DNA from 2 places in the Microbacterium phycohabitans genome. Region 1 is predicted to be linked to the other one. Evidence: predicted binding sites of a transcription regulator. Region 1 holds the regulator's gene; the other holds the start of a gene.
What was found. The regulator HspR, encoded in region 1, represses chaperone genes until heat shock. The targets are predictions, from matches to a motif close to AAGTTGAGTCNNNNNGACTCAACTT.
Positions count from the first base shown of each region.

Region 2: the regulator HspR is predicted to act here: its motif matches at 3,097-3,121, upstream of RWH44_RS11760 (Hsp20/alpha crystallin family protein).

Region 1 covers NZ_JAWDIT010000002.1:344,122-355,633, forward strand. The annotation lists gene RWH44_RS06015 (glycosyltransferase) at 1-665, opposite strand, end outside; gene RWH44_RS06020 (AAA family ATPase) at 977-2,137, shown strand; gene RWH44_RS06025 (hypothetical protein) at 2,137-2,721, shown strand; gene RWH44_RS06030 (ABC transporter ATP-binding protein) at 2,847-4,991, opposite strand; gene RWH44_RS06035 (ABC transporter ATP-binding protein) at 4,988-6,715, opposite strand; gene RWH44_RS06040 (hypothetical protein) at 6,877-7,470, shown strand; gene RWH44_RS06045 (heat shock protein transcriptional repressor HspR) at 7,477-7,914, opposite strand; gene RWH44_RS06050 (DnaJ C-terminal domain-containing protein) at 8,006-8,995, opposite strand; gene RWH44_RS06055 (nucleotide exchange factor GrpE) at 9,007-9,621, opposite strand; gene dnaK (molecular chaperone DnaK) at 9,633-11,507, opposite strand.
Region 2 covers NZ_JAWDIT010000004.1:79,496-91,007, reverse strand. The annotation lists gene RWH44_RS11775 (methyltransferase domain-containing protein) at 6-665, shown strand; gene RWH44_RS11770 (FAD-dependent oxidoreductase) at 658-1,767, shown strand; gene RWH44_RS11765 (UbiA family prenyltransferase) at 2,100-2,924, opposite strand; gene RWH44_RS11760 (Hsp20/alpha crystallin family protein) at 3,170-3,625, shown strand; gene RWH44_RS11755 (sugar ABC transporter ATPase) at 3,713-4,072, opposite strand; gene RWH44_RS11750 (NAD(P)/FAD-dependent oxidoreductase) at 4,279-5,487, shown strand; gene RWH44_RS11745 (SRPBCC family protein) at 5,727-6,179, shown strand; gene RWH44_RS11740 (aldo/keto reductase) at 6,245-7,237, opposite strand; gene RWH44_RS11735 (hypothetical protein) at 7,389-7,856, shown strand; gene RWH44_RS11730 (serine hydrolase) at 7,961-9,289, opposite strand; gene RWH44_RS11725 (PepSY-associated TM helix domain-containing protein) at 9,697-11,133, opposite strand; gene RWH44_RS11720 (hypothetical protein) at 11,373-11,512, opposite strand, start outside.

The DNA.
Region 1 (11,512 bases):
GAGCGGTCGATCCCGCACGAGATCGGGATGACACCGTCGATGTCGATCGTCGACTCGAGGAAGTCGGCCGCCTTGCGCGTGGGCGTGGTCACCGCGCGCGTCATCTTGAACGTGCGCTCCGCGTCGGCCCACGCGAGCTTGACGAAGACGCGGTCGAGCCAGTCGGGGAGCGTGGTGAAGTCGAGGATGTTCTCGGCCATCACGTGGTTGGTCGCCACGACCGGGATGCCGCGCTTGCGCGCCTCGCGGGCGAGACCGCGGCCGATCACGATGTGCGACTGGATGTGCACGACATCGGGCTTGACCTCGTCGAGCACGATGCGGGCGTAGTGCTTCGAGCGCCACGGCAGCACGTAGGTGATCCAGTCGTGCGGGAGGAAGCGGTAGGCCGGGAGCCGGTGCATCATCATCGGCTGACCCTCGATCGTCTCGATCGCGGTGCCCGCGTTGCTGTGGCCGACGCTGGGGGCGGCGACGTGGACGTCGTGACCGCGAGCGACCAGGCCCGCCGCGAGGCGTTCGGCGAAGCGGGCGGCGCCGTTCACGTGGGGCAGGAAGGTGTCGGCGCCGATGAGGATCTTCAGCGGGCGGTCGGCGGACGCGGACGGGTCGGGAGACACGGCGGCGGGCGCGGGATCGTCGGCGGGCGTCGCAGGAGTGGTCACGTGTGGTGAGGCCTATCTGTGCGGCGGGCGGTGCGCGGGGTCGGTGCAGTGCGGTGCATGCGTCCGTCCACTGTACCCGGGAGGGTTTTCCCCGCCCGGGCGCCGCTCACAGGCGGGCGGCGGGCGAGCCTAAGCCATGCGCACGAGCGTTCACGCCGTCTCCAACGACGGCCGGCTCGCGAAGGTGATCGGCGCGAATTGAGAACGCGGTGCCCACCCGCACCAAGGAGACCAGACGTACGTAGGATGACCGGCACTCATCGAAGCAAACTTGGGCCCTACGCTGAAGTCGGACGCAGATCGGAGTTGCCATGCGAATCACACACGTCACTGCCGCGAACTGGCGAAATTTCAAGACGCTAGATTTTCCCATCGGTGGGAGGTTATTCATCGTTGGGCCAAACGCGGCGGGCAAGTCAAACCTCCTCGACCTTTTCCGGTTCCTCGGCGATATCGCCTCCGCTGGCGGCGGTCTCGACGCTGCAATCAAACGCCGTGGCGGCCTCAGTAAGGTTCGCAGTCTGTTCGCCCGCTACCATCAACGCGGTCGCCTCGTCATTGATCTCCGACTCGAAGACGGCGACGACGAATGGCGTTATCGATTAGCAGTCCGCGGCGAGAAGGGCGGTCTGAACAGGCCGGTTGTCGACGAAGAACGCGTCGAGTTGAACGGCGAGGTGCTACTGACCCGGCCAGACGCAAACGATGAGACAGACCCAGTGCTTCTGACTCAGACACACCTCGAGCAGATCTCTGCGAATCAGAGATTTCGCTCTCTTGCGGACTATTTCTCGAGGGTGCAGTACTTCCACCTCGTTCCGCAAATAATCAGGGACCCCAGCCGCTTCGGCAGTGGGGAAGATCCCTACGGATCCAATTTCATCGCGCAGATGAACGCCGTCTCACCGAAGACCCGCGAGGCGTGGCTTCGGCGAATGGAGCAAGCTCTGCGGTCTGCGGTTCCTGAGTTTCAATCGTTACAGCTAGAGGTAGATTCGGCCGGTCGGCCCCACTTGATCGCTGGCTACAGAAACTGGCGCGAGACTCCTGCCCGACAGAGCGAAGCCGAATTCTCAGATGGCACTCTTCGCCTGATCGGCCTCCTGTGGACACTCATCAGCGCGCCTGCAAATGGCGGGGTGTTGCTGCTTGAGGAGCCAGAACTCTCGCTCAACTCCGCGATAGTCCGCACGCTCCCCACCGTGCTCGCAACAGCTCAACGAGATCGCTCGCTCCAAGTCATACTTTCGACTCACGCCCCCGAGCTGCTGGACGATGAAGGCGTGCGCCCAGATGAAATCCTCGTCCTGCGGGTGACGGGTGATGGAACGGTGGCCCAGCCGCTCTCCGGGATTGACGACGCTGCCGCGGAAGTGGAAGCTGAGTTGCCCCTCTCTCAAATTATTCAGGACCTCATCTCGCCGCCCGATCTGAGCGGGTTGGTATCGGCAAGCGCGACGAGGAAACGCTAGTGATCAACATCGCGGTGGAGGGCGAATCTGATCGCGAGGCTGCGAAAGCCGTCGTGCGCGCAGCGGGTCAGGTCGTGGGCAAGATTCGAGTCGCGGGAGGGAAGACGCGGCTTGACCCGCTCATCCCGAAGTACAACGCGGCCTCATCTCGAGAGCCATGGGTTGTCTTCCGCGACTCGGACTCGGCTTGCCCTGTTGCCTTGCGGTCTAAGCTCCTCGCGGAAGAGATCGACTGGCGGTCAACCTTCTCGTTGCGCATCGCACATTCCATGACGGAAGCTTGGCTCCTCGCCGACCGGGAGATGTTTGCATCGTACTTCGCCGTGCCGATTGCAAAGATCCCCACCGATCCGGAACTCGTTCCGCACGCGAAAAGAACGCTATTGTCCCTCGTGGCGACCAGCTCGAAATCGCGTGATGTGCGCAGGGATATGGTCGTTGGTTCCGATGAGACAGGGCCTCTCTTTGTATCTAGAATCAACGAATTCGCCGCCACGATGTGGCGCCCAGCCGTAGCAGGAGAGTCGAGCGAGAGTCTCAGCCGAGCGATTGCGAGAATCGCGGCCTTAGAGTCCTCAATCTAGACTGCACAATCGTTTCCTCCGAGGAAGGATGAAATCGTTGTCCGTTCCAGTCACACCAGGGTGAAAACCGATCAGTCATCATTTCGTCGTGATTCGGTTCCATCGCCCGCCTCGGCGTAGCTCGATCACGGGGAACCATTCGCCGGCCGCGGAGGCCCGTCGACGCCCGCCGGAACGACGACGTCGGATGCCGCGGCCGCCATGGCAGAGACCACCTCACTGTCGCCGGTGACCGGCGCCTGCTGCTCACCGGACCGCTCCGGTGCCGCCTCGGACGCGTCGAGGTCGGCCGCGGCCTGTTCGAACTGCGACCGGTAGAGCCGGTAGTACGCACCCTGCGCGGCGATGAGTTCGTCGTGCGTGCCCTTCTCGACGATGTCGCCGTGCTCCATCACGAGGATGAGGTCGGCGTCGCGGATCGTGGAGAGACGGTGAGCGATGACGAACGAGGTGCGGCCCTCGCGCAGCGCCGCCATCGCCTGCTGCAGCAGCAGCTCGGTGCGCGTGTCGACGGAGGAGGTCGCCTCGTCGAGGATGAGCACCGACGGGCGGGCGACGAATGCCCGGGCGATCGTGATCAGCTGTTTCTCGCCCGCCGAGACGTTGGCGGCATCCTCATCGAGGACGGTGTCGTACCCCTCGGGCAGGGAGTGCACGAACTGGTCGACGCGCGTGGCCACCGCCGCCTCGACGATCTCGTCGTCGGTCGCGCTCTCGCGGCCGTAGCGGATGTTGTCGCGGATGGACCCCGCGAACAACCACGGGTCCTGCAGCACCATGCCGGTGCGTGAGCGGACGTCGTCGCGACGCAGCTCGGCGATGTCCTGACCGTCGAGCAGGATGCGCCCTCCGTCGAGCTCGTAGAAGCGCATGATGAGGTTGACCAGGGTGGTCTTGCCCGCTCCGGTGGGCCCGACGATGGCGACGGTCTGCCCGGGCTCGACACGGAACGACAGGTCGGTGATGAGGGGCCGCTCGGGCGTGTACGAGAAGCGGACGTTCTGGAACTCGATGACGCCTCGCCCCTCGGGAGCGGCCGGCGCGTCGACGGCGTCGGCCTCCTGCTCGTCGGCGTCGAGGAGGGCGAAGACGCGTTCCGCCGAGGCGGTCCCGGACTGCACGACGGCCGCCATTCCGCCCAGCTGCGACAGCGGCTGCGTGAACTGCTGCGAGTACTGGATGAAGGCCTGCACATCGCCGAGGCGGATCTGCCCGGCCGCGACCATGAGCCCGCCGAGCACGGCGATGCCGACGTAGGTGAGGTTCCCGACGAACATCATGCCGGGCATGATCATGCCGGACAGGAACTGCGCTCGGAAGCTGGCCTGGTAGAGCTCCTCGTTCTCGATCTCGAACTTCTCGCGGGCGTCCTTCTCGCGCCCGTAGACCTTGACCAGCGCATGACCGGAGAACGACTCCTCGACGCGGGCGTTGAGGCGGCCGACCTTCTTCCACTGCTCGCCGAACGCCTTCTGCGACTTCGGGCCGATGACGCCGAAGATGACCGCCATGAGCGGCAGCGAGACCAGGGCGACGAGCGCGAGCTGCCACGAGATCGTGAACATCATGATGAGCACGCCGACGACGGTCAGCACCGAGGTCAACGCGCTCGAGAGCGACTGCTGCATGGTCTGCGTGATGTTGTCGATGTCGTTCGTCACGCGCGAGATCAGCTCGCCGCGCTGCACCTTGTCGAAGTACGAAAGAGGCAGCCGGTTGATCTTGGCCTCGACGTCTTCACGCAGGCGCCACATCGTGCGCACCATGATGATGTTGATGACGTAGCCCTGGATCCACGACAGCAGCGACGAGCCGACGTAGATAGCGAGCACCGTGACGATCACGACGCGCAGAGCGTCGAAATCGACGCCCGCGCCGACCTGGAAGCTGTTCATCGCGGAGACGATGTTGGCGATGTCGGTCTGACCCGATGCGCGCAGCGCCTCGACGACGACCTCCTTCGAGGTGCCCGCGGGGAAGGCCTCGCCCAACCCGCGCGACACCACGCCCTCGAAGATGATGTTGGTCGCATCCCCCAGGACGCGCGGAGCGAGCACCGCCAGCACCACTCCGAGGGCGCCGAGGGCGGAGACGAGGGCGAACGCCCACGCGTAGGGACGAAGCAGCCCGATCAGGCGTCGGAAGCTGGGGCCGAAGGCAGCGGCCTTGCCGGGGGCGACGCTGTTCCAGTCTCCCGAGTTCTGTCGCGCCTGCTCGGCGAGCTCGAGCTCGGCGCGATCTTCGTCGGTGAGGGCGTCGGGCGCGCTCATGCTTCCACCCCCAGCTGCGATTCGACGATCTCTCGATACGTGGGACTCGTGCGCAACAGCTCGTCATGCGTTCCGAGTCCGGCCATGCGTCCGTCTTCGAGGACCACGATGCGGTCGGCCCCGGTGATGGTCGACACGCGCTGCGCGACCACGATCTTCGTCACCTCGGGCAGCTCCGCCCAGAGCGCCGCCCGCAGACGCGCGTCGGTGGTGAGGTCGAGCGCGGAGAACGAGTCGTCGAAGACCAGCACGCGGGGCCGGTGCACGATCGCCCGCGCGATCGCGAGGCGCTGCCGCTGACCGCCCGAGACATTGGTGCCGCCCTGAGCGATGCGCCCCTCGAGCTTGCCGTCCATGGCCTCGACGAAGTCGCGTCCCTGCGCGATCTCGAGGGCGTGCCACAACTCGTCGTCGGTGGCGTCTTCGCGTCCGAACCGCAGATTGGATGCCACGGTGCCGCTGAAGAGGAAGGGGCGCTGCGGAACGAGACCGATGCCCTTCCACAGCTCGTCGAGGTCGGCCTCGCGCACGTCGACCCCGCCGACGCGCACCGCGCCGCCCGTGACGTCGAAGAGGCGCGGGATGAGGGAGACGAGAGTGGTCTTCCCCGCCCCCGTCGATCCGACGATGGCGACGGTCTCGCCCGGGGCGGCGCGGAAGGTGACGCCCGCCACCACCGGCGCTTCCGCGCCCGGGTACGCGAACGACACGTCGTCGAACTCGACAGCGCCGGCCTCGGGGAACGAGCGCACGGGATGGTCGGGACGGTGCAGCGTCGACGTGCTGTCGAGCACCTCGCCGATGCGCTCGGCCGACACGGCGGCGCGCGGGATCATCACGGTCATGAAGCTGGCCATGAGCACGCCGCCGAGGATCTGCGCGACGTACTGGATGAAGGCGAAGAGGGTACCGATCTCGACCCCGCCGGCGTCGACCTGGATGCCGCCGAACCAGATCACCCCGACGACGGTGACGTTGAGCACGAGCATCGCCAGCGGGAACAGCAGCACGAAGAGGGAGCCCACCTTGCGGCCCACCACGAGGATGTCGGTGTTCGCCCGGCGGAAACGCTCTTCTTCGATGCGCTCGCGCACGAAGGCCCGCACGACGCGCACCCCGGTCAACTGCTCGCGCATGACCCGGTTCACGCCGTCGAGCTTGGACTGGTAGCTGCGGAACAGAGGCACCATGCGCGCGATGATCAGCCCCGCCGCGACGAGCAGGACGGGCACCGCGACGGCGATCAGCCAGCTGAGACCGACGTCTTGCTGCAGCGCCATGATGACGCCGCCGACCGCGAGGAGCGGGGCGCTGACGAGCATGGTGGCGCCCATCATCGCCAGCATCTGCACCTGCTGCACGTCGTTGGTGTTGCGGGTGATCAAGGAGCCCGCGCCGAACTGCGACAGCTCGCGCTCGGAGAATCCGCTCACGCGCTCGAACACATCGCGCCGGATGTCGCGGCCGGCGGCCATGGCGGCGCGCGCGGCGAAGTAGGTGGCGATGACGGATGCCACGATCTGGCCGAGCGAGATGACGAGCATGAGGGCGCCGCGCGACCAGATGAATCCCGTGTCGCCCTGCGCGACGCCGAGGTTGATGATGTCGGCGTTCAAACGCGGCAGGTAGAGCGTGGCCAGGGCGGACGCGGCCTGGAAGACCAGGATGGCGGCCAGGAGCCAGCGATACCGCGACAGGTAGCGCATGAGGAGTTTGCCGAGCACGGGACCCTCCGGGTGTGTGAGGGCGGTCGCGATGACCGCGGATATCAGCCTGTCACTGACCTCCGACATCGGCGACACTTTCGCGCGTGGGAGCGTTCTCTGCTCGCGAACGTCGGCCCTCGGCATCCGTCTCCCAGGACGCGACTCGTAGGCTGTGGGGCATGTCCCGACTGCAGGCCGACGCCCCCGCCGACCTCTGGGTGCCGGTGACCGGCTCCCTCGGATTCCGTGGCCGCCGCCACCGCAAGGCGGCGATCGGCATGCTGCTGAGCCAGGCGAACCAGGCCACCGGCGCCACACCGCGCGCGGGCGGCGGCGCGTTCGCGTGGATCCTCAGCCAGGCGGCCCCGCTGCTCATGCGCCGCGCCGCCGGGCGCGTGCTCGTGTGGGTCTGGAAGAGCGATCCCGAGCTGCTGGTCGTGATGGCGCAGCTGCACGAGGCAACGCCGCAGCTGCGCACCGCGCGCGCCATGATGCCCATGGAGTACGACGACACGGAGTCGTTCCGCAACCCTCACCTCGGCGTCGGCGAGAAGCTGGCGATGCCCTTGCCGAGCGATCCGAAGACACCGCCGTTCGCCACCTACACGTGGGACACCGGCTCGCACTTCGTGACGGTCACCGCTGTCTGCTCGGACCGGCAGCGCTTCGGCACGATCATCGACCAGGTGGATGCCGTCGCGCGCACGATCCGCGTCGTCGACGACCTGCAGGTGGGCGAGTCCCGGAACGTGCTGCGCCTGGATCCCGCCTGACGCGTCTCAGTCGTCGTGGAGACCGTGCGGGCGCCAGAGCACCACGTCGGTCGCGCGTCGCACGCGCGCACCGTGGCGAAGCGTCACGACCGAACCCGTCGCGCCGGCCGCGAAGACGCGTGCACCGGGACGCGACTGCCGCTCGGCGTTGAGCTGTCGCTCGAGATCGTTCACGCGACGGGCGAGCTCGTGCACGCGCTCCTCGAGCGCGAGCAGACGGGCGATGGCGGGAAGACTCATGCCCTCGCCCGAGAGCCGGGCCACCTCGCGCAGCTGCTGCACGTGACGGCTGGAGTACCGCCGCGACCCGCCCTGCGTGCGCGCGGGCACGACGAGGCCGAGGCGGTCGTACTGGCGCAGAGTCTGCGGGTGCATGTTCGACAGTTCCGCCGCGGCGGCGATGGCGAAGATCGGGGCGTCTTCGTCGATCTCTCTCTCGGCCACGTCTCACCTTCTTCCGTCGTGGCGGTTGCGACACCGGGTTCTCGGCATCCTGTCTCATCGGATGCCGAGAACCGCGGCGACGCGCGTATGTTTACCGCGCCTTGGCCATGAGGTCGGCGCGGGGGTTCTCTTTCGGTTCGAGCGCCTGGAACCGCTCGAGGGCTTCGCGCGCGGCGTCGTCCAGGTGCGTGGGGACGGCGACCTGCACCTCGGCGAGGAGGTCGCCGGTGCCCTTGGTCGTCGCGATCCCGCGCCCCTTGACGCGCAGAACGCGACCCGACGGCGTGCCCGGAGCGACGCGCAGCCGTACCGGATCGCCGCCCAGGGTCGGCACCTCGATGGTCGCACCGAGCGCCGCCTCGGTGAAGGTGACGGGGACCGTCACCCGCAGGTTGAGGCCGTCGCGCGAGAAGACGGGGTGCGGACGCACGGCCACGGTCACCACGATGTCGCCCTTCTCGCCGCCGTCGGGCGAGGGCCGGCCGCGACCGCGCAGGCGGATCTTCTGACCGTCGGAGACGCCGGCCGGGATCTTCACCTTGAACGGGACGTTGTCCTCGCCCTGGAGGGTGATGGTCTCGCCCTTGGCCGCGGTGACGAAGTCGATCGTCGTGCGCGCCGTGACGTCGGCTCCCCGCTGGGGACCTCCGAAGCCGCGGAATCCGCCCGTCGTCTGACCGAAGCGACCGGAGCCGAAGCCCCCACCGCCCTGCTGGTCGAACATCGAGAAGAAGTCGTCGAAGCCGCCCGGAGCCTGCGCGCCACCGCGCCCCTGACCGAAGCGGCTGAAGACGTCGTCGAAGCCGCCGCCGCCGCTCGCCCCCGGAGCCGAGAAGCGCGCCCCCGAGCCCATGGCCCGGATCTGGTCGTACTCCTCGCGCTGCTCCGGATCGTTGAGCACCGAGTAGGCCTCGCTGATCTCCTTGAACTTCGCCTCCGCTTTCGCGTCTCCCGGGTTCGAGTCGGGGTGGTACTGGCGCGCGAGCTTGCGGTACGTCTTCTTCAGATCGGCAGCGCTGACGCTCTTGTCGACACCGAGGACCTTGTAGAAGTCCTTGTCGAACCAGTCCTGACTCGCCATGCGTCCTCCTCCTAGGCCGGTACGGCGACGACGACCTTGGCCGGTCGCAGTTCGACCGAGCCGAGGCGGTAGCCGACCTCGACGACCTCGAGGATCGTCGTCTCGGTCACGCCCGGAGTCGGGGCCTGGAAGATCGCCTCGTGCTGCTGCGGGTCGAACACGTCGCCGACGGCGCCGTACGACACCACGCCGAGGCGCTCGGCCACGGCGCGCACCTTGTCGCCGATCGCGGCGAGGGGGCTGCCCTCGACGAGGTCGCCGTGCTTGGCCGCGCGGTCGAGGTCGTCCATGACGGGCAGCAGGCCCTTCACGGCCTCGCCCTTGGCCCGCTCGATCTCGCGCTCGCGCTGCTCCTCGGTGCGCCTGCGGTAGTTGGCGTACTCCGCCTGCAGGCGCTTGAGGTCGATCAGCAGGGAGGCCTCCTTGTCGGAGCCCGCCCCCTCGGCCGCGGCCTCGGGGGTCTGCTCGGCGCCGAGGATGTCGTCGATGGTCAGGCCCTCGGCATCCGCGTCGGCCGTCTCGGCCCGCTCGCCCGACGGCGCGGGGCCGGAGGTGTTCTCCTCCGGCCCCGTCTCGTCAGGACCGGCGCCCGAGCCCGTGGGCTGTTCGTCGTCCTTGTGTGCCATGTGTCTGTCGCTTACTTCTTGTTCTCGTCGGTCGGCTCGTCGTCGACGACCTCGGCGTCGATGACGTCTTCCTCGGGGTTCGGCGTCTCACCGTTGCCCGGCTGACCTACGTTGGGGTCGGCGGGCTCACCGGCGGCCTGCGACGAGGCGTAGATGGCCTCGCCGAGCTTGCCCTGGCTGGTGTTCAGCTTGTCGAACGCGGTCTTGACCGCGTCGTCGTCGTCACCGGCGAGAGCCGTCTTGAGCGCGTCGACGTCGCCCTGGACCTCGGTCTTGACCTCGGCGGGGAGCTTGTCCTCGTTCTCCTTGATCAGCTTCTCGATCGAGTACGACAGCGTCTCGGCCTGATTGCGGGTCTCGGCGGACTCGCGACGCTTCTTGTCCTCCGCCGCGTTCTCCTCGGCCTCGCGCACCATGCGCTCGATGTCCTCCTTGGGCAGCGACGAGCCGCCCGTGATGGTCATCGACTGCTCCTTGCCGGTGCCCTTGTCCTTCGCGGACACGTGCACGATGCCGTTGGCGTCGATGTCGAAGGTGACCTCGACCTGCGGGATGCCGCGGGGAGCCGGAGCGATGCCCGTGAGCTCGAAGGTGCCGAGCGGCTTGTTGTCGCGGGTGAACTCGCGCTCGCCCTGGAAGACCTGGATCGCGACCGACGGCTGGTTGTCGTCGGCGGTGGTGAAGGTCTCGCTGCGCTTGGTCGGGATGGCCGTGTTGCGCTCGATGAGCTTGGTCATGATGCCGCCCTTGGTCTCGATGCCGAGGCTCAGGGGGGTGACGTCGATGAGAAGGACGTCCTTGCGCTCGCCCTTGAGGACACCGGCCTGGAGGGCTGCGCCCACGGCCACGACTTCGTCGGGGTTCACGCCCTTGTTGGCGTCCTTGCCCGTCTCCTTCTTGACGAGCTCGGCGACCGCGGGCATGCGGGTCGAGCCGCCGACGAGCACCACGTGGGCGATGTCGTCGACCTTGACGCCGGCCTCGCGGATGACGTCGGAGAAGGGCTTGCGGGTGCGGTCGAGGAGGTCCTTGGTGAGGTCCTCGAACTTGGCGCGCGTCAGGGTCTCGCTGAGCGAGACGGGGCCCGAGTCGGTGAGCGACAGGTAGGGCAGGTTGATGGAGGTCGAGGTCGAGCTCGACAGCTCCTTCTTGGCCTGCTCGGCGGCTTCCTTCAGACGCTGGAGGGCGATCTTGTCGCCCGAGACGTCGACGCCGGTGGTGTCCTTGAACTGCTTGATGAGGTAGTCGACGACGCGCTGGTCCCAGTCGTCTCCACCGAGACGGTTGTCACCGGAGGTGGCGCGCACCTGGATGGTCGAGAAGTCGTCATCCTTGCCCACCTCGAGCAGCGACACGTCGAACGTTCCACCACCGAGGTCGAAGACGAGGATGAGCTCGTCTTCCTTGCCCTTGTCGAGGCCGTACGCGAGGGCCGCGGCGGTGGGCTCGTTGATGATGCGGAGCACGTTGAGGCCCGCGATCTCACCGGCCTCCTTGGTGGCCTGACGCTCGGCGTCGTTGAAGTACGCGGGCACCGTGATGACGGCATCCGTCACGCTGTCGCCCAGGTACTCCTCGGCGTCGCGCTTGAGCTTCTGGAGGATGCGGGCCGAGATCTCCTGCGGCGTCCACTTCTTGCCGTCGACGTCGAACGACCAGGTCGTGCCCATGTGGCGCTTGACGCTCGAGATGGTGCGGTCGACGTTGGTGACGGCCTGGCGCTTGGCCGTCTCGCCGACGAGCACCTCGCCGTCCTTGGTGTACGCGACGACCGAGGGGGTCGTGCGGAAACCCTCGGCGTTGGCGATGACCTTGGGCTCGCCACCCTCGAGCACGCTCACGACGGAGTTGGTCGTACCGAGGTCGATTCCCACTGCACGGGGCATATGTG
Region 2 (11,512 bases), on a different contig from region 1:
AGCTCATGGACGACCCCGACTGCGACCCGCGGGCGTTGGCCGCCACCTACCGCCGGTTCGACGTGGTGAACCGCCTCGTGTCGGCCTGGGGGCACGTGTACCGCACGCGGGTGCGGCCCGAGCTGATCGCGCTCGGGCGACCCGCGCGCGTGCTCGACCTCGGCTCGGGTGGTGGCGACGTCGTCGCGCGCCTCGCGGAGCTCGCGAGCCGCGACGGCCTCGAGGTGGAGTGGGTGGGCGCCGATCCCGACCCCCGCGCGCACGAGGCCGCACGGCTGCGGGAGCGCCCCGGCGTGCGCTTCGTGTCGCGGGGATCGCGGGAGCTGATCGAGGCGGGCGAGAGGTTCGACCTCGTGCTGTCGAACCACGTGCTGCATCACCTCGACGAGGCGTCGCTCGCAGCCTTCGCCGACGACAGCCTCGCCCTCTCGCGCGGAGCGGTGCTGCACACCGACATCGCGCGCGGGCGACTCGCCTACGGCCTCTACGCCGTGGGCATCGCTCCGCTCTCGGCCGGCACGTTCCTGCGGGTCGACGGGCTCCGCTCGATCCGCCGCAGCTATCGCGCCGCGGAACTGGCCGCCGCCCTGGGCACGCCCTGGGTCGTCGAGACCCCGGCACCGTTCCGCGTGCTCGCCACGGCGAGGGGGCGCGCGCGTGACTGAGGTCCTCGTCGTGGGCGCGGGGCCCGTGGGTCTCGCCCTCGCCGCCGACCTGCGCGCCCGCGGTGTCGCCGTCGACGTCGTCGAGCGACGCGTCGACCCCGGCGCGGGCACCCGGGCGATCGGCATCCATTCCCCGGCTCTGGAGCTGCTCGAGGCGTCGGGGGCGACGGACGGCATCCGCGAACGCGCGGTGCGCATCGCCCGCGGGGAGGCGCGAGCGGACGGGCGCGTCCTGGCCGAGATCCGCTTCGACCGGCTGCGGGCCCGGCATCCGTACGTGGCGGCCCTGCCGCAGTCCGACACGATCGAGGTGCTCACCGCGCTCGCCCCACCGGTGCGGCGGGGAGTGGGCGTGACGTCGCTGCGACAGGAGCGCGACGGCGTCCGCGCACAGCTCGACGACGGGAACGAGATCCGCGCCGGGGTGGTCGTGGTCGCCACCGGCTGGTCGGGGCGCGACCTGGTCTACCGATCCGGAGCCGTGCGCACGCACCACTACCCCGACCGGTACGTCATGGCCGACGTCGTGGCATCCGGGGGTCCGATCGCGCGCGTGCACCTCGAGCGCGACGGGGTGGTCGAGTCGTTCCCGCTGCCGGACGGTCGGCGCCGGCTCGTCGCCTGGGCGGGCACGGGCGAGGTGACGGATGCCGACGGCTTCCTCCGCGACGCCGTCGCCGCCCGCACCGGGGTCGAGGCCGAGATCGCGGGCGCGTCGACGTTCGGGGTGCGGCGGGCCGTGGCCCCGGCGCTGCGGCGCGGACGGATCGTCGTCGTGGGCGACGCGGCGCACGAGGTGAGCCCGATCGGCGGTCAGGGCATGAACCTCGGCCTGCTCGATGCGCTCACGGTGGCGCCCCTGCTCGCACCCTGGGTGCGCCACGGCGACGACATGGGCCTCGCCCGGTGGGAACGCGACCGCCTGGCGTCGGCGCGGCATGCGGCGCGTCTGGCTTTCCTGAACACGATGCTCGGTCGCGCGGCCGCCCCGGCCGTGCACGCGGCGCGCACGACGGCGCTGCGCACGGTGCTGCGCGGGCCGGGCGGCGCGGCGTTCACGCGGGCGTACGCGATGCGGTTCGACCGGGCCGCGCGGCGCTGACGGCGCCGGGCGCGTGCCGGGGCGCTTGCGCGTGCGCAACCGCGGGCGCGATGGGCGACACGCCGACGCGGAGGCCGCCTCGCGCGGCGTGTCGGCGCCGACTCCGCCGTTGTGCACACCGGACGGGGCCGGAGCGGACGGGGCCGGAGCGGGCGGGGTGGGCAGCACGCCAGGCGGTGATGGCGCGGGGTGTGCACAGCGGCGGAAGCCGCGGGCGACACGCCGACGCGGAGGCCGCCTCGCGCGGCGTGTCGGCGTCGGCTCCGCCGTTGTGCACACCGGGCGGGGCCGGAGTGGGCGCGGCCGGGAGGACGCCGCGGACGGCGGGGGCGTCAGGTGGCGACGAGCTGGGCGGCCAGCAGAAGGGCCGCGAGCATCGTGAGCTGGAACACCGCGCGGCCCGGAGGGCGCACCATCACCGCGACGACGGCGGTGGCCGCGACGGTCAGCACGGCCACGAAGAACACGGTGCCGACGGTGGTGGCATCCGTCCCGAGGAGCACCGCGACGGCGCCGACCGTGATCCCCACCGCGGCGAGCACCACCGAGGCGCGCGCGCCGAGCCGGTGCGGCAGGCCCCGCACGCCCGTCCGACGATCGTCGTCGAGGTCGCGCACGACGTTGGTGAGGTGCACGGCGGCGCCGAGGGCGGCGCCGGCGAGCGAGGCCCAGGGAGCGGCGAGCTCCGGATCGGGCAGCGAGAGCGTCGCGAACGAGGGGAACAGCCCGAAGCTCAGCAGGAAGGGGGTGATCGAGAACGGCGTCGACTTGAGCCCGGCGTTATAGGCCCATGCCGAGGCAAGGGCGATCGCGTGGGCGGCGAGCAGTCCCGGCCCGAGCGGCAGCGAGAGGACGATCGCCACGACGAGGGATGCCACGGCCACCGCGAGCGCGCGCTCCGGGGTCACCGCTCCCCCGGCGATGGGCTTGTCGGTGCGGCCGACCGCCGCGTCGCGGGCGCCGTCGATCGCGTCGTTGGAGAGTCCGACCGACACCTGACCGGCGAACACGGCCATGACCAGCAGAGCGAGACGCGCGGGCTCCACGCCGGCCGCGATGCCCAGCGCGAGAGACAGGGCCGTGACCACGAGCGTGGGCCCGGGATGGGTCGCCCCCCACAGCGCCTTCACGAGGGGCGGCTTCGCCGCGGCATCCATCACGCGCACGACGCTACCCGGCGCGGGACGCCCGCGGCGTCTCCGGCATGTCGCGTGAAAGATCCGTCGAGTGTCCACAACACGCCGTGTGCCGTGACGGGTGGACGGCGTGGTCTGGACACTCGGTCGAGGAGGCTTGGCACTCTCGGGTGGAGAGTGCTAATCTTCTGCCGAGTTGAGCGGAGGTGACTCAACTTCAACAGACCCGGATGTGTCATCCGGACCGATCGAAAAGGAGAACGACCATGGCCACCTATGACCCCTTCCGCGACCTCGACCGCCTCGCGTCGACGCTCCTCGACGCCCGCCGCGGCGGTGGTCCGCGACGGATGCCGATGGACCTGTACCGCGACGGCGACCACTACGTGCTCGCGGCCGACCTGCCCGGTGTCGACCCCGGGTCGGTCGACATCGACGTCGACGGGCAGCTGCTGACGATCCGCGCCGAACGCACCCTCGGCTCCGGCGAGGGCGTGAAGTGGATCACCCGCGAACGCGAGACGGCATCCTTCGTCCGGCAGCTCAACCTGGGTCAGGGCATCGACACCGAGCGCATCAGTGCCAGCTACCGCAACGGCGTGCTGAGCGTCACGATCCCGGTCAGCGAGAAGGCGAAGCCGCGGCGCATCGCCGTCTCGACCGACGACGGCGAGGGCGTGATCGAGGCGCACGAGAGCACTCCGCAGCCGATCGAGCAGTAGGAGCCGCGGCCGAGCGGGCGCGATCGCCCGCCGTCCTGACAGCACGGTGCCCCGGCCGCCTCTGCGGCCGGGGCACCTCGCGTGGGTTCAGAGGTCTTCGGGGGCCAGGTCGCCCTGGCCTTCCTCGCCCAGCTCGACGACGCCGGGATCCTCGCCCTGCGAATCGGTGCCGGTCGACTCCGGGTGGATGTCATCGAGCGGGATGTCGCTGTCGTCGGCCGGGATCTCCGCCGGGTCGCCCCCGGTCGCGGTCGCCGGGTTGATGTCCTCGGGGTCGGCCCCCTCGTCGAGGGCGGTCGTGGCATCCCACTCCGCCTGCGCCGGGTCGAGCGTCGGGTCGGGCTCGATGGACGTGTCGCCGTCGCGAAGGGGCTGCACACCCGCAATGCCCGCGTCGGCTGCCGGCGTGGTCGCGTCGGGGGTCGGGTCGATCGAAGCGTCGCTCATGAGGGGTCCTTCCGTCGGACGCGGGTGGCCGCCGGGATCGGCGGTGATCTCCATCCAACGCGGCCCCTCGCGGGCTCCCCGGGCCCTTGACAGGCGCCGCCGTGCGCTCCCGTGTTGCTGCAGCTGTGCGAGGCCCCCCCCTGTGCCACCGCGCGTCGCTGTCAAGGCGCTGGCATCCCGGCATCCGGCGGCGGAGCGTGGGGCACATGACCCCTTCTCCCTCCGCCGCCCCCGTGCGCGTCGTCGTCATCGGCGGCGGCAACGCCGGACTCTCCGTCGCGGGGCGGCTGCATCGCGCCCGCGTCGGCGAGATCACCGTGATCGAGCCTCGCGAGCAGCACGTGTTCGCTCCCCTCCAGTCGCACATCGCCGGAGGGGCCGCGCGCGCGTCCGAGGCGATCCGGCCTCAGGCCGACGTCATCCCTCCGGGGGTGCGGTGGCTGCGCGACGAGGCGTTCACCGTGGATGCCGCGGCCCGGCGCGTGCACCTCGTCTCGGGCGGACGCATCGACTACGACCAGCTCGTCGTCTGCGCCGGGATGCGCATGGCGTGGGAACAGATCCCCGGCCTGCCCGAGGCCATGGCCGCCCCCGAGGGCGTGTCGAACTACGACTACGACCTCGCCGCGAAAGCCTCGCCCGTGCTGCGCGACCTGCGCCGCGGCACCGTCGTGTTCACCCAACCGCCGGAGCCCGCCTCGTGCGGCGCAGCCGCTCAGAAGCCGATGTACCTCGCGTGCGACTGGTGGCGCGCGATCGGCGTGCGCGATGACATCCGCGTCGTGTTCGTCTGCCCCGACCCGGTGCCCTTCGGCATCCCGGCGATCGATCGCGAACTGCGGCGCAAGCTCGACGAGTACGGCATCGAGGTGCGCTACCAGCGCGAACTCACGAGCGTGGATGCCGGCTCCCGCACGCTCGAGATCGGCCACGGCGACACCCGCGAGACGCTCGCGTACGACGTGCTGCACGCGGTTCCGCCGCAGCGGGCGCCGGAGTGGATCGCCGGCAGCGGGCTGTCGGCATCCGATGATCCGCACGGGTTCGTCGACGTCGACCCCGAGACCCTGCAGCACGTCCGCCACCCCGAGATCTGGGCCGTCGGTGACGCCGCGACGGTCGCGACGCGGCGCTCGGGCGGGGCCATCCGACAGCAGGCGAAGACGTTGGTGAAGAACATGACGGCGGCGCTGAACGGCCGCACTCCGTCCGCACGGTACGACGGCTACAGTGTCGTGCCGTTCACGGTCTCGCGCGGCACGGTGGTGTTCGCGGAGTTCGACCGGCGAGGACGGCTGCAGCCGAGCGTCCCGTTCTGGCGGTCGCTGTATCGCGAGCGTCGCCTGTCGTGGATCGCGGACCGCCGCGTGCTGCCGTGGGTGTACTGGCACCTGATCCTGCGCGGCCGCGCCTGAGACCTGGAGACGTCGACAGGCTCAGCCTCCTCCCGCCCCAGGTTCCTGCGCGTCGAAGGGACCGGCACCGCTACCTGAACCGGAGACTTCGACAGGCTCAGCCTCCTCGCGATCGAATCATGGACGCGCTCTGCGCCTATAGGGCACGAACGCCGATCCCTCAACCCCGGGGGCGGGCGGTCGGCATCCCGCGAAGACTGAGGACAGCCCCGGAAACCACACGAAAGAGGACATGCACCATGGCACAGGTCATCGAAACCATCGACGTCGACGTTCCCGTCCGCGTCGCCTACAACCAGTGGACCCAGTTCGAGGAGTTCCCGCACTTCATGAGCTTCGTGGAGTCCATCACGCAGAAGAGCGACACGCTCACGCACTGGAAGGTGAAGATCGGCGGAGCCGAGCGCGAGTTCGACGCCGAGATCACCGAGCAGCACCCCGACGAGCGCGTCGCGTGGAACAGCGTCGGCGGCGACGAGAACCACGCGGGTGTCGTGACCTTCCACCGACTGTCGGATGCCGAGACGCGCGTGACCGTGCAGATCGACTGGGAGCCGACCGGTGTCCTCGAGAAGCTCGGTGCGGTCTTCGGCGCCGACGACCACTCGGTGAAGAAGGACCTCGCCAACTTCAAGGAGTACATCGAGTCGCGCGGTGCCGAGTCCGGCGCCTGGCGCGGCGACGTCAGCTGACGTCTTCCCCTCCACGAAAGCCGGGCCCGCCTCCACAGGCGGGCCCGGCTTTCGTCATGACGAGGTCACCACTGCGGGTGGATCTCCGCGCGCAGACGACGGTCGTAGACGTCGCGCACCAGCGCGTCGAAGGCCTCGAGGTCGAAACCACCGTCGAGCAGGTCGCCCGCGGCCGCGTTGGAGGCCGCCTGCTGCACCGAACGCGCCCCCGGGATGACCGCCGTGACGCCGGGGCGCGACGCGATCCACGCGAGCGTCGCCGCCGGCAGGGTCACGCCCTCGGGCAGCGATGCCTTGAGCTCGTCGGCCGCGGCGACGCCCTCGTCGAACGGCACACCCGAGAAGGTCTCGCCCTTGTCGAAGGCCTCGCCGTTGCGGTTGTAGCTGCGATGGTCGTTCTCGGCGAAGGTCGTGTCGGCCGTGTACTTGCCCGACAGCAGGCCGCTGGCCAGCGGAACGCGTGCGAAGACCGCGACGTTCTTCTCGGCCGCGAGGGGCAGCACCTCGTCGAGGGGCTTGAGGCGGAACGGATTGAAGATGATCTGCAGGTTGGTCAGGTTCGGCCGCCGCAGCGCCGACAGGGCCTGGTCCATCGTCTCGACGGACGCCCCGTAGGCGGCGATCACGCCCTCCGAGACCAGCTGGTCGAGGGAGTCCCACGTGGCGTCGTCGTCGATGACCGCGGACGGCGGGCAGTGCAGCTGTACGAGGTCGAGGGTCTCGGTGTCGAGCAGTCGCCGCGAGCGGTCGAGCCAGCCGCGGAAGTTCTCCATCACGTAGTTCTCGGGCACCTGATCTTCGCGGCGACCCATCTTGGTCGCGACGGTGATACCGGCATCCGCTCGGCTCTTCAGGAACGCCCCGATGATCTGCTCGGACCGGCCGTCGCCGTAGACGTCGGCGGTGTCGAAGAGGGTGACGCCGGAATCGGCCGAGGCCTCGAGCACGGCGCGGGCGTCGTCTTCGCTGACATCACCCCAATCGGCGCCGAGCTGCCAGGTGCCGAGGCCGATGGCCGAGACCTCGCGGCCGGTACGGGAGAGGGGACGCTGCTGCATTGCGGTTCCTTTCGAAGCTGCATCGAGCCTATCCAGCCCCTCCGACACCGGGGCCGGCCGGCGACGGATGCCGGGGATCCGGCGAGCGCAACCCCGGATGCGCTCGCGCGCCCGACGCATAGCGTGGCCACACACCCACGGAAGGAACACCATGGACACCCCCGCCGAGCGGCTTCCCGGAGCCGACGAAGAAGATCTTGTCCCCGAGTCCGACGGACTCGCCGCCGACGTGCCGGCCGGTGCGGCGGGAGCCGACTCCGGCGCTGTGGGAACGGCTCGGATCGACCCCGACGACGAGGCCCGACTGCAGAACATCTCGAGCCAGAACGATCTGCCGGGCGTCGGAACGCGCGCGGCGGACGGACTCACCGAGCGAGGCTCGGGCGAGGGCGGGTCGACCTCGCGTCACACCGAAGACACCGGAAACGCCGATCACGACGGCCGCTCCGCCGAGGACGACGAACCGCGGACCCCGGCCTCTCCCCCGCGCACCGACGACGGCGGCGAGCCGCACGTGGATGCCGATGACCCCATCGCCGCCTTCCAGCCGGGCGTGGGCCGCGATTCCGCGGCGTCCAGCAAGATCGCCCAGGGCCTGCCCGACCCCGACGAGGCGTGATCCGCGCGCGCGGGAGGTTGCGTCGTCGGAGCCTCCCGCGCCCGGTCCCTTCGACAAGCTCAGGGACCTCCCGCACAGGAGGCTGAGCAGCCGCGACGCCGCCGTCAGTGCGACAGGCGCAGGGCGTCTTCGGCGAGGTGGAAGAAGCTCGACATCGCCGCCGACACCGCGGCGACGTCGGTGTCGGCCATCAGCAGCACCACCGTCGCCTCCCCCGCGTCATCGCGCACGAACCAGCTGCCAGTGAGGACGCCGCGACTCGACCCTCCCTTGAACGCCACGTACGGCCACGTGCCGACGTCGAGTCCCTGGCCCGGGTTCTCGCTCAGGATGCCGAGCACCTCGGCATCCTGGGTCTGCTGCAGCGCGCGATGCACGGCGGCGACGTCGGCGGCCGACGCGAACCAGTCGGATCCGTTCTGCCATTGCGACGTGGTCACCGCCTCGCCCTCGACGGCGAGAGGCGCCGCGGCGATGCGATCGAGCAGGGCGCGCCGGCCCGCCTCGTCGGCGGCCTCCCACTCGGAACGCACCGCCGGGTCGCCCCACCCGAGCGTGAAGATCTCCTTCGTTGAGGGGAAGGGCGTCAGTGCCGCGGGGTCGGCGTGACCGCTGCGTGCGACCGCCGCTTCGACGCGCTCGCGTCCGAGGCGTCGGATGAGCAGGTCGGTCGCGGTGTTGTCGCTGATGCGGATCATGGCCGAGGCGGCATCCCGCACCGTCACCTCGGTGCCCGCGGGGGCATCCTGCAGCTCACCCGAGGGGAGGCTGCGGTCGGTGTCGTCGAGCACCAGGGTCTCGTCCCACGACGCGTCTCCGGATGCCACGGCCTCCGCCGTCGCGAGCAGCACGTACAGCTTGAAGACCGATGCGAGGGGCGCGGAGCGATCCGCGTCGATCGCGATCACGGTGTCGTCGCCGCGCTGAACGAGCGCGCTCACCTCCCCGGGCAGCTCGCGCAGTCGCTCCTCGACCTCGTCGAGCGAGGTCGACGGTTCCCACGTCGGCGCGACGGGGCCCAGCAGCATCGTGGTGATCCGCCCCGCGGAATCGATCGCGAGCGTGAGGTCGAACGGGTCGCCGAGGGCACCCGCGAGCGTCGCGCGCGCCTCGGTCTCCGTTCCGTTGTAGGCGGTCACCGTGAACGGCGCAGCCGGACGGATCTGTCGGTTCGTCATCTCGGCGACCTGCTCCGCCGGCACCTGCTTCTGGAAGTTCTCATCGAGCACGCGCGCCCACTCGCCGGGGGTGGTGTCGGCCTCGGCTTCGAACACGTCGAGGATCCACGTCATCCGCTCCCCGACGGGAGTGGTGGGGATCTCGACGGATGCCGGGCTGTCGTCGGCGGGAGAGGGCTTCGCGCTCGTGCACGCGGCGAGCGCGGCGACGGCGACGAGCGAGACGAGGGCGGTGAGGCGACGGGCGAGAGTCACGGGGGTCCTTCCGGTGGGGTCCTCCCACGCTAGGAGCGCACGGCCGGCCGCACATCCCTCGCGCGAGGGAGATGCGCGAACCGGCCAGGGCGAGCCGTCGTGGTCGTTGCGCGACCGAGCAGCCCCGCCCGATCGCCGCCGTGCTGCGGAGATCGTCCCCGACACGCCGCCCGCCGGCATCCCCCACCGGCGTGTCATCCCCGCACTCCGCCCGACGGCACGCGCCGCTCCGCCCGACGGCGCACGCCGCACGCCCGACGGCACACGCCGCCTCCGCCCGACGACCAACCCCACCTCCGCCCTACGGCATGCGCCGCCCACCCCACCCGCCCCGCCGGGCCCCGAGGGGACGGCATCCCGCAGACGTCCGTCAGGCGGACGTGTCCACGGGATGCCGTCCCGGGGCCTCAGCGCGCGGCCGCGCCGCCTCTCTCCGACGCGGCAGCGCGACGCGCGCGCCACCCCACGAGCACGTCGAGCACGACGAACGCGGCGAGCGTGTATCCCACGAGCGGCAGGAACAGTCCGACGGCGACGGCGACGGCGATGACCGCGGCGATCCCCCACCACGGTGCGCCCCCGAGAACCCCGCGGGCGGGAGCCGTCGCGAGCCCGCGGGTCGGGCGGCGCTTCCACCACATCGCGTACCCGAGCACGACGAGCGCGGCGATGCCGACGGCGAGGGCGAACAGCACCAGTTGGTTCGCGAGGCCGAACATCGTGCCCGAGTGCAGGTCGATCCCCCACCGCGAGAGTTTCGCCAGCAGCGGGTAATCGGCGAAATCGACGCGATCGGTCACCTGCATGCTCGATCCGTCGATCGCGACGGCATCCACCTCGGTCGGGAAGCTGCGGTGGATCTCCTGCACCACCCACGCCTTCCCCGCCGCGGCCGGCGGCTTGATCTCGACGTCACCGCTGTTCACGTTCAGGCCCTGGGCGACCTCGAGCACGGCGTCGAAGGTCGCGGGATCCGCCTCCCCCGTCGGCGACGACGCGGCGTGACCGTGACCGGCGTGCTCGCCGCCCGATCCCCCGCCCTCGAGCGAGGTCGTCAGCGCGGGGGTGCCCTCGCCGACGGCCGCGCGCAGGTCGGACACGTGCGCACCGGCGAACGTCGACCACGTGATCCCGGTCGCCGAGAGGAACACCGCGCCGAGGACGACCCAGATCCCGACGGCCGAGTGCCATCCCGACAGCCGTCGATACCCGGTGTGACGGCGGTTGGGGCGCAGCAGGTCGCGGCGTCCCCGGCGCGAGCGCACGAAGCGTCCGACCCACAGTCCCAGCCCCGCCAGCGCGACGATTCCGAGCCAGGATGCCGCGAGCTCGCTGTACCAGCGGCCCGCATCGCCCAGGTGCAACGAACGGTGCAGGTCGCTGATCCAGTGCCGCAGCGGCAGCGCCCCGCTCGTGCCGTAGACGGGGAGGTCGCCGCGGATCTCGGTCGTGGCGGGGTCGACGAAGATCGCCCGCGTCGTGCTCTCGGGCAGCGACTCGTCGGCGAACATGACGCGCGTCATCGCCCCGGCCTCGGGGGCCGGACGCACCGCCACCGGCGTGGATCCGTCGCCGAGGTAGGCCTGCGCGGCCTGGATCTGCGCGGCGAGGGTGACCCCGGCGTCATCCGAGGTCGCGGTCAGCTCGTGCGCGTACATCACCCTCTCGATCGTCGGTGAGACGGCGTAGAGGGCGCCGCTCACCGCCGCGACGAGGATGAACGGCCCGACGAGGAGCCCCGCGAAGAAGTGCAGACGACGCAGCAGCGGGGTGAACCAGCCACCCCGAGCGGGCGGTCGGGCGGCTGCGGCGGGAGCCGCGGGCAGGGAATCGGTGGCGGTCACGAGGCGACCGCCGAACGGAGAAGGAACGTAGGCATGGGGGTGTCGCTTTCCGGGCGGGAACGCCCGACATCCGGCGCGCTTGCTGGCGCCGGGGCCGCGGCCTCCGACGTGCGGCCCGCGGGCCGACGCGCAGAGGGGCGCGGTGAGGAAGGATGGCGCGTCCGCGAAGGACGCAGGACGGACCGGCAACGCATCGCGCGCGCGGTCGCGCACCCACCCGACGAGGGGCGGGGCGAGGCTCAGGATGCCGTGAGCGGCGGCCCGCGACGTGGAGTCGAGGCGACGACGGCAGCCGGAACGGACGCCACGACGACCACGATCGCCGCGTGCACGCGACGCGCCGGAGCCGGGGCGACGGAGACCGCGGCGATGCGCGCGC